DNA from 2 places in the Ensifer sp. LC384 genome. Region 1 is predicted to be linked to the other one. Evidence: riboswitches for the same ligand, from Rfam matches in the RefSeq annotation. Region 1 holds a riboswitch; the other holds the start of a gene.

Evidence for each region. A riboswitch is a leader RNA that binds a small molecule or an ion and turns the genes downstream of it on or off. The one in region 1 is predicted to bind S-adenosylmethionine.
Region 2: another riboswitch for S-adenosylmethionine. It lies ahead of metA (homoserine O-succinyltransferase); the one in region 1 lies ahead of BC363_RS12335 (O-succinylhomoserine sulfhydrylase).

Annotation. Positions count from the first base shown of each region.
Region 1 covers NZ_MBST01000013.1:89,172-93,377, reverse strand. The annotation lists gene BC363_RS12340 (CDP-alcohol phosphatidyltransferase family protein) at 1-271, shown strand, start outside; gene BC363_RS12335 (O-succinylhomoserine sulfhydrylase) at 312-1,496, opposite strand; SAM riboswitch at 1,542-1,620, opposite strand; gene BC363_RS12330 (2'-deoxycytidine 5'-triphosphate deaminase) at 1,695-2,792, shown strand; tRNA gene BC363_RS12325 (tRNA-Gly) at 2,873-2,947, shown strand; gene BC363_RS12320 (transporter substrate-binding domain-containing protein) at 3,134-3,967, shown strand; gene BC363_RS12315 (sterol desaturase family protein) at 4,126-4,206, opposite strand, start outside.
Region 2 covers NZ_MBST01000056.1:144,114-148,319, forward strand. The annotation lists gene BC363_RS28260 (aldose epimerase family protein) at 1-300, opposite strand, end outside; gene BC363_RS28265 (VWA domain-containing protein) at 488-1,672, opposite strand; gene metA (homoserine O-succinyltransferase) at 1,688-2,614, opposite strand; SAM riboswitch at 2,678-2,755, opposite strand; gene BC363_RS28275 (NUDIX domain-containing protein) at 2,911-3,384, opposite strand; gene BC363_RS28280 (MoxR family ATPase) at 3,381-4,206, opposite strand, start outside.

The sequences.
Region 1 (4,206 bases):
GCTCTTCTCGTTCTACGTCAATGGATCGAGTTTCCTCGCCTATGCCGTCATGGCCGAGAAGCGATCGATGACGACGGATGTGCGGGGATCAAAATCGCTCTACTTCACCACGGGGCTCGCGGAGGCGACGGAGACGATTGTCGTCTTCCTGGCCTTCTGCCTGTTCCCGACGTGGTTTCCGGTGCTGGCGGCGCTGTTTGCGCTCGTTTGCCTTTATACGGCGCTGTCGCGCATCGTTCTTGCGCGGATGCAATTTCGCGACACGCCGTAGCGGCCGCCACCGATCACGGGGCGGCCGTACTTGTTTGGTGTCAGGCCTTGACGGCCTTCAGCGCGCGGGCGAAGTCCTCGACGATGTCGTCGCTGTCCTCGATGCCGGCGGAGAAGCGCACGGTGCCGGCGGAAATGCCGAGCTCGTCGCGGGCTTCGTCCGTCAGGTTCTTGTGCGTCGTCGTCGCCGGATGCGTGATCAGGCTCTTGGAATCGCCGAGATTGTTGGAGATGCGGGCGATCTGAAGCGCGTTCTGCAGCGCGAAGGCCGCGTCCTTGCCACCCTTGAGTTCGAAGGCGACGAGGGTCGAGCCGCCGGTCATCTGCTTGGCGATGATGTCGGCCTGCGGGTGGTCCTTGCGGCCGGGATAGATCACCTTAGCGACCTGCGGCTGCTCGGCAAGGAAGTCGGCGACGCGGCGGGCGTTCTCGGTCTGCTGCTTGACGCGCAGCGGCAGCGTCTCGATGCCCTTCAGCAACGTCCAGGCGTTGAACGGCGACATCGCCGGGCCGGTGTGGCGGAAGTAGTCGTGCAGGTGCTCGTTGATCCAGTCCTTGTCGGACAGAACCACGCCGCCGAGGCAACGGCCCTGGCCGTCGATATGCTTGGTGGCGGAGTAGACGACGATATGTGCGCCGAGCTCCAGCGGCTTCTGGAAGAGCGGCGTGGCGAAGACGTTGTCGACCACCACCTTGGCGCCAATCTGGTTGGCGAGCTTGGACACGCCGGCAATGTCGATCACTTCGAGCGTCGGGTTGGTCGGGCTTTCCAGGAAGAAGACCTTGGTGTTCTTCTGGATTGCCTTTTCCCAGTTGGCGAGATCGCGGCCGTCGACCAGGGTGCATTCGATGCCGTATTTCGGCGCCAGCGTCTCGACCACCCAGCGGCAGGAGCCGAAGAGGGCGCGGGCGGCAACGATGTGGTCGCCGGCCTTCAGCTGGCATAAAATGGCGGCAGCGACGGCGGCCATGCCCGATGCCGTGGCGCGCGCATCTTCGGCGCCTTCGAGCATGCACATGCGCTTTTCGAACATGTCGTTGGTGGGGCTGCCGTAACGGGCATAGATGAAGCCTTCGGTCTCGCCCTTGAAGCGCGCTTCCGCGGCCTCGGACGTCTCGTAGACGAAGCCCTGGGTGAGGAAGATCGCCTCGGAGGTCTCGCCGTGCTGGGAGCGGGTCGTTCCGCCGTGGACGAGTTGGGTTGCCGGGCGCCAGTTTTTGCTCATGTGACGGTCACCTTCAAAAACAAAAAAAACCGGCCGCGTGAAGGGCCGGTTTGATACCCGGCCTTTTTAGCTACTTGTTTAACGTGGCTGCAAGCCGACCGGCCAAATCACCACGGGATAAAGCTCCAATACTGCTTGGGTGCGCTTGCGTCAATTCCTGGAGTTTGGTTTTGTCTCGCAACTGAAAAGAGGATCGAAATGGGCCGCGAGACTGGGATTTTGGCCGACCGCGCGATCGCCGCGCTGTTTGCGACCGGACGCTTGAAAAGCGAAAAGGCGCTGGATCAAGATCAGATCCAGCCGGCAAGCCTCGACCTGCGCCTTGGCGCCAAGGCATTTCGCGTGCGCGCGAGCTTCATGCCAGGCCCGGCTCACCTCGTTGCCGACAAGCTCGACCGGCTGAAGCTGCATGTCGTCGATCTCTCCGACGGCGCCGTGCTGGAGACCGGCTGCGTCTATATCGTGCCGCTGATGGAAAGCCTCGACCTGCCGGAGACCATGTCGGCTTCGGCGAACCCGAAAAGCTCCACCGGCCGCCTCGACATCTTCACCCGCGTCATCACCGATCGCGCCCAGGAGTTCGACAAGATCCCGGCGGGATATCGCGGGCCGCTCTATCTCGAAATCAGTCCGCGCACCTTCCCGATCGTCGTGCGGCGCGGCTCGCGGCTGTCGCAGATCCGTTTCCGCACCGGCCAGTCGCTTCTCTCCGAACAGGAACTGCTGGCGCTGCATGAAAGCGATGTGCTGGTTGCGAGCGACAAGCCGAATGTCAGCGGCGGCGGGATCGCCCTGTCGATCGATCTCAAGGGCACCGGCCCGGACGGGCTGATCGGCTACCGCGGCAAGCACCACACCGCAGTCGTCGATGTCGACAAGAAGGCGCAGCACGCCGTGTTCGACTTCTGGGAGCCGCTCTACAGCCGCGGCCGCGACGAGCTGATCCTCGATCCCGACGAGTTCTACATTCTCGTTTCGCGCGAAGCCGTGCATGTTCCGCCGCTCTACGCCGCCGAGATGACGCCGTTCGATCCGTTGGTCGGCGAATTCCGCGTGCATTATGCCGGCTTCTTCGACCCGGGCTTCGGCCATGCCTCCGCCGGCGGCAGCGGCAGCCGGGCCGTGCTCGAAGTGCGCAGCCACGAGGTTCCCTTCATCCTGGAGCATGGCCAGATTGTCGGCCGGTTGGTCTATGAGCACATGCTGGAGCGTCCGGAGGGGCTTTACGGGCTCGGCCTTGGTTCCAATTATCAGGCGCAGGGCCTCAAGCTCTCCAAGCATTTCCACGCGGAGTAACAGAAAAAGGACCGTTGCGCGGCGACGCGGCGCAACGGTCCTTGACAGATGCACGCGGTTGAGGAAGTTTCCGAAGCGCTGCGGGTGTAGTTCAGTGGTAGAACGCCAGCTTCCCAAGCTTGATGTCGTCGGTTCGATCCCGATCACCCGCTCCACTTTTTTCTTCGAGGTCAGCCCACCGGGTTTTGAGCCGGCGCTCCTGAGGGCGACGGTTCGAACCGCAGGGCGCCGAAGCCAGTAGCCAGCCCGGTTCCATCCGGCTAATCTTCCAATCGACCATGAATCATCTGCGGCCGCACAGGCCGTGCCGCAACACCCAAGAGACGTGCTGGCCATTGCCCATGAAAATCCACCGACTGCTGGCTCTGTGCGTGTATCTGATGGCGGGCTCGCTCGCCGCCCAGCCCAAGGATCTGCCCAATCTGTTCGACGCGCGCGAGCGCATTGCCAAGCCGGATCTGACCGGCCTTGCCCGCCTGCGGTTCCTGACCACGGTGGATTTCCCGCCGTTCAACTTCATCGACCAATCGGGCAAGCTTTCGGGCTTCCATGTCGACCTGGTGCGCGAGATCTGCCGCGAACTCGATATCGAAGCCAAATGCCAGATCCAGGCGGTGACCTATGCCGAGCTGCTGCCGGCACTGGAAGAGGGGCAGGGGGAGGCGGTCGCCGCCGGCATCGCCGTCAGCCCGGAGCTGCGTCAGCGCTTCGGCTTCTCGCGGCCCTTCATGCGGCTTCCGGCGCGCTTCGCCGTCAACACCAAGGCGGCCGGTGCCGTCCCCGATCCCACGGGCCTAAAGGGCAAGCCGGTCGGCGTTGTTTCCGGCACCACGCATGAGGTGATGTTCAGGGCCTTCTTCCCCAAGCTGGAAGCCAAGGTCTTTCCAGATCGCGATGCGATGCTCGCCGCCCTGCAAAAGGGCGAGGTGCCGGCGGTCTTTTCCGACGGCATGCAGCTTTCCTTCTGGGTGTCCGGCAGCGCGGCTGCCGGCTGCTGCTCGCTCATCGACGGCGCTTATTTCTCACAGCGTTTTCTTGGCGAGGGCCTGACGATCATGAACCGCAAGGCTGAGCCGGCGCTGACGCAGGCGATCGACCATGCCTTGCTGGCACTTTCGCGCAGCGGTAGGCTGGACGAGATCTACCTGCGCTATTTCCCGAACGGTATTTACTAAAGCATGCATGCCGTTGTCGCAAAACCGCTCCGCACTTTTGTGCGGCATGCTTTACAGCGCCGCGCGTCAAACATGACGCGCTAAGGACGCTGTAACACTTTAAACTTGCTGCATAATTTATCCCTAAATCGATTCCGATTTAAGGAATTATGCGGTAGTCAGCTGCGCCGGAACGGCAGAAGCAACGACCACAGAAGCTTGGTCGGCTCGCTTCGGCCATAGGCGGTGAGCCCCGTTTC
Region 2 (4,206 bases), on a different contig from region 1:
GCCCTTCTCGTTGCATTCGAGCTGATAGGTCGTGCCGTCGAGCGTGAAGCGACCGTCGCCGATGCGGTTGGCGCAGCGGCCGGGCGTTGCGCCAAAATAGGGGGAATGGGCGAGATAGCTTTCGAGATCGGTAAAGCCGAGCACCAGCGGCGGTTCATGGCCGTCCAGCCGCAGGTCCTGGATCACGGTTCCCCAGGTGAGGATATGAGCGGTCAGGCCGCCGCCGGAAAGCACGACACGATGAACCGGCTCACCCGATGGCAGGTGTCCGAAGATTTCCGTGTCCGCATGCTTGTCCATTGCCTGGCCCCCCCTACAGCGCCGCGCGTCCTAGCAGACGCGCAAAGGTCGCTGTAACACTTTGAGTTGCTGCATGTTTTATCCTTAAATCGGCTAGGATTTATGGAAACATGCAGTCCTCGCGGCAAGCAACCTGCGTCATTTCAGGTGGATCGGCAACCGGAAATCGAGATTTTCTGCGGTAGATTCAGCGCGATAGTTGTTTTGTCGCGTCCTGCAGTCCGGCGAGCGTCAAGGGAAACATCCACCCGCCGAGAAGGCTCCTGATCATGCCGATCGACTGGGTATGGCCCCAGTGCTGCTCGGGGACCGGATTGAGCCAGATGGATCGGGGAAAGTGGGCGGCGATACGCGAGAGCCAAAGCCCGCCGGCTTCGTCGTTCCAATGTTCGACCGAGCCGCCGGGGTGGCTGATCTCATAGGGGCTCATCGATGCGTCGCCGACGAAGATCGCGCGGTAGTCGCTGCCGAAGGTGCGCAGCAGCTCCGTCGTGCGGGTGATGTCGGCGCGGCGGCGACGATTGTCCTTCCACAGGCCCTCGTAGACGCAATTGTGGAAGTAGAAGTGCTCCATGTGGCGGAATTCGCCGCGTGCCGCCGAAAACAGCTCCTCGACGATGCGGATATGGTCGTCCATCGAACCGCCGACATCGAAGAACATCAGGAGCTTGACGGCGTTGCGCCGTTCCGGCCGGGTCACGACATCGAGATAACCGTGCTCGGCGGTGGCGCGGATCGTACCGGAAAGGTCGAGTTCGTCGGCAGCACCCTGGCGCACCCAGCGCCGCAGGCGTTTGAGCGCCACCTTGATGTTGCGCGTGCCGAGCTCGATCGTGTCGTCGTAATCCCTGAATTCGCGCCGGTCCCAGACCTTGACCGCGCGGCGGTGCCGCGAGCCGTCCTGGCCGATCCTGACACCTTCGGGATTGTAGCCATAGGCGCCGAAGGGGGAGGTGCCGGCAGTACCGATCCATTTGGAGCCGCCCTGGTGGCGCCCCTCTTGTTCGCGCAGCCGCTGGCGCAAGGTCTCCATCAGGGTCTCGAAGCCGCCAAGGGATTCGACCAGGCGTTTCTCTTCCTCGGTCAGATATTTCTCGGCAAGCTTGCGCAGCCATTCCTCGGGAATGGCCGCCTGCTCGAACTCGTCCGAGGGATTGATGGCCTCAAGGCCGGAAAAGCAATGCCGGAAGACGCCGTCGAAGCGGTCGATGTGGCGCTCGTCCTTCACCAGCGCCGTGCGCGCGAGGAAATAGAACGCCTCGATATCGAAGCTGGCGATGCCCGCCTCCATGCCCTCGATCAACGACAGGAATTCCCGGAGCGTGACCGGGATCTTCGCAGCCTTCAATTCGAGGAAGAAGGGGATGAACATTGGAGCCTCCGAGCCCTAGCGTTCTCCCCTGCCGATCATGTCCAGCTCGTAGGGCGTCGTCTGGTACATCTCGTTGATCCAGTTGCCGAAGAACAGATGCGCGTGGCTGCGCCAGCGGTTCTGCGGCGGCAGGGTCGAATCATTGTGCGGGAAGTAGTCGTGCGGCAGCTTGATCGGCGCGCCCGCATCCACATCCCGGAAATACTCGTCCGACAGCGATGTGGAATCATACTCCACGTGATTGAACATGTAGAGGCGCTTGCCCTTCTTCTCGTGCACGAGGCAGACGCCCATCTCTTTCGATTCCATCAGGATTTCCAGGTCGGCCACCCGGTCGATGTCGGCGCGGCGCACTTCGGTCCAGCGCGACACCGGCACGGCGAAATCGTCGGAAAAGCCGTTGAGATAGACGGAGGAGGGCTGCAGGTTCTGGTGGCGGTAGACGCCGAAGGCTTTCTCCTTCAGCGGATATTTCGGCACGCCGTGGAAATGATAGATCGCCGCCATCGCGCCCCAGCAGACGTTCAGCGTCGAATGCACATTGGTCGTCGTCCAGTCGAGGATGCGCTTCAACTCGTCCCAGTAGGTGACGTCCTCGTATTCCAGCGTTTCGACCGGGGCGCCGGTGATGATGAAGCCGTCGAACTTGCGGGCCTTCACCTCTTCCCAGGTCTCGTAGAAGGCGAGCAGGTGTTCCTCGGAGGTGTTTTTTGCCCGGTGCGCGCCGATGCGGATCAGCGACAACTCGACCTGCAGCGGCGAGGCGCCGATGAGGCGCGCCATCTGGATCTCGGTCTTGATCTTGTTCGGCATGAGGTTCAGGAGCCCGATCTGGAGCGGGCGGATATCCTGACGGATCGCCACGGTCTCGGTCATCACCCGCACGCCCTCGGTCGCGAGGGTTTCGAAGGCGGGCAGCGTATCGGGTATCTTGATGGGCATGGGGCTTCCACTCGATCAATACAAAAAAACCGGCGGCGATTGATCGCGACCGGTCCTCGGAAAATCCACGTTTCCTCGGCCCTTTAGCGATTTGTTTAACGTGGCTGCAAGCCGGCCGGCCAAATCACCACGGTTCATTTGATAGCGCGGCAAGGCCGCGGGGGTCAATGAAAAACGATTCGCCGGCTAAAAGGCCCCTCATCCCGCTGCCGCGACCGCTTTATTCCCCTTCACGCTTGCAGCAGATGACAAAGGTTGCAGCCGCCGCTCCCCTCTCCCCGCGTGCGGGGAGAGGGTTAGGGTGAGGGGCGAGCGACCGCCGAGCGGCGACGGGCAACTTGGGTTTGCAGCAAGTCCAGACCGTCCTGCATCCCGTATCCAAGCCGGTTGCGAGCCTCGCTCTGGCTGAGCCAGAAGAAGCGAAAGCGGATCGGCGGGCCACCGCTGAACGGCGTCATCTCCAGATGCAGCCAGGTTTCCCGTTGTTCGCCGGCAAGCTTCACATGGAAATAGTGCCGGCGATGGCAGATTTGCCGGCCGTTCTTGGTGAAGCGGTAGTCCTGCGTTGCAAGCGGCAAGACGATCGTCGGTGGCGCCAGCCCGGTTTCCTCGGCGAATTCGCGCAGGGCGGCGGCCTCGGGGCTTTCGCCCGGTTCCATCGTTCCACCGGGAACCTGCAGGTCGATATCCGGAAAGTCCGGCTCGTCGAAGACGAGCAGATGCTCCCGCCAGGTGGCGTAGATCAGAACCTTGTGGGCGTTTGGCCTCATCCGTCGCGGCGTGCCATGAAGGCCAGGCGCTCGAAGAGGTGGACGTCCTGCTCGTTCTTGAGAAGCGCGCCGTGCAGCTTCGGCAGCATGGTTTTGGGATCGGCGCGCAGGTCGACCGGGTCGATCTCGTCGGCGACGAGCAGGCGGATCCAGTCGAGCGCTTCGGAGGTCGAAGGCTTCTTCTTCAGCCCTGGCACCTGACGGATATCGTAGAAAGCGGCAAGGGCTGCCGAAAGCAGCGTCTTGCGGATGCCGGGATAGTGCACCTCGACGATGCGCGCGAGCGTGTCGGCGTCGGGAAAGCGGATATAGTGGAAGAAGCAGCGGCGCAGGAAGGCGTCCGGCAGTTCCTTCTCGTTGTTGGAGGTGATGACGACGATCGGCCGCTGGCGGGCGTGGATCGTTTCGTTGGTCTCATAGACGTGGAATTCCATCCGATCGAGCTCCTGTAGCAGATCGTTCGGAAACTCGATGTCGGCTTTGTCGATCTCGTCGATCAGCAACACCACCCGCCGCCCGGCCTCGAACGCCTGCCAGAGCTTGCCCTTGCGGATGTAGTTCTTGACGTCGTTGACACGCTCGTCGCCGAACTGGCTGTCGCGCAGGCGCGAGACGGCGTCATATTCGTAAAGCCCCTGCTGGGCCTTGGTCGTCGACTTGACGTTCCATTCGATGAGGTCGAGCCCGAGGGCTGCCGCAACCTGCCGGGCAAGCTCGGTCTTGCCGGTGCCCGGCTCGCCCTTGACGAGCAGCGGCCGTTCCAGCCGGATCGCAGCGTTGACGGCGATCATCAGGTCCTTGTCGGCGATATAGTCGGCGGTG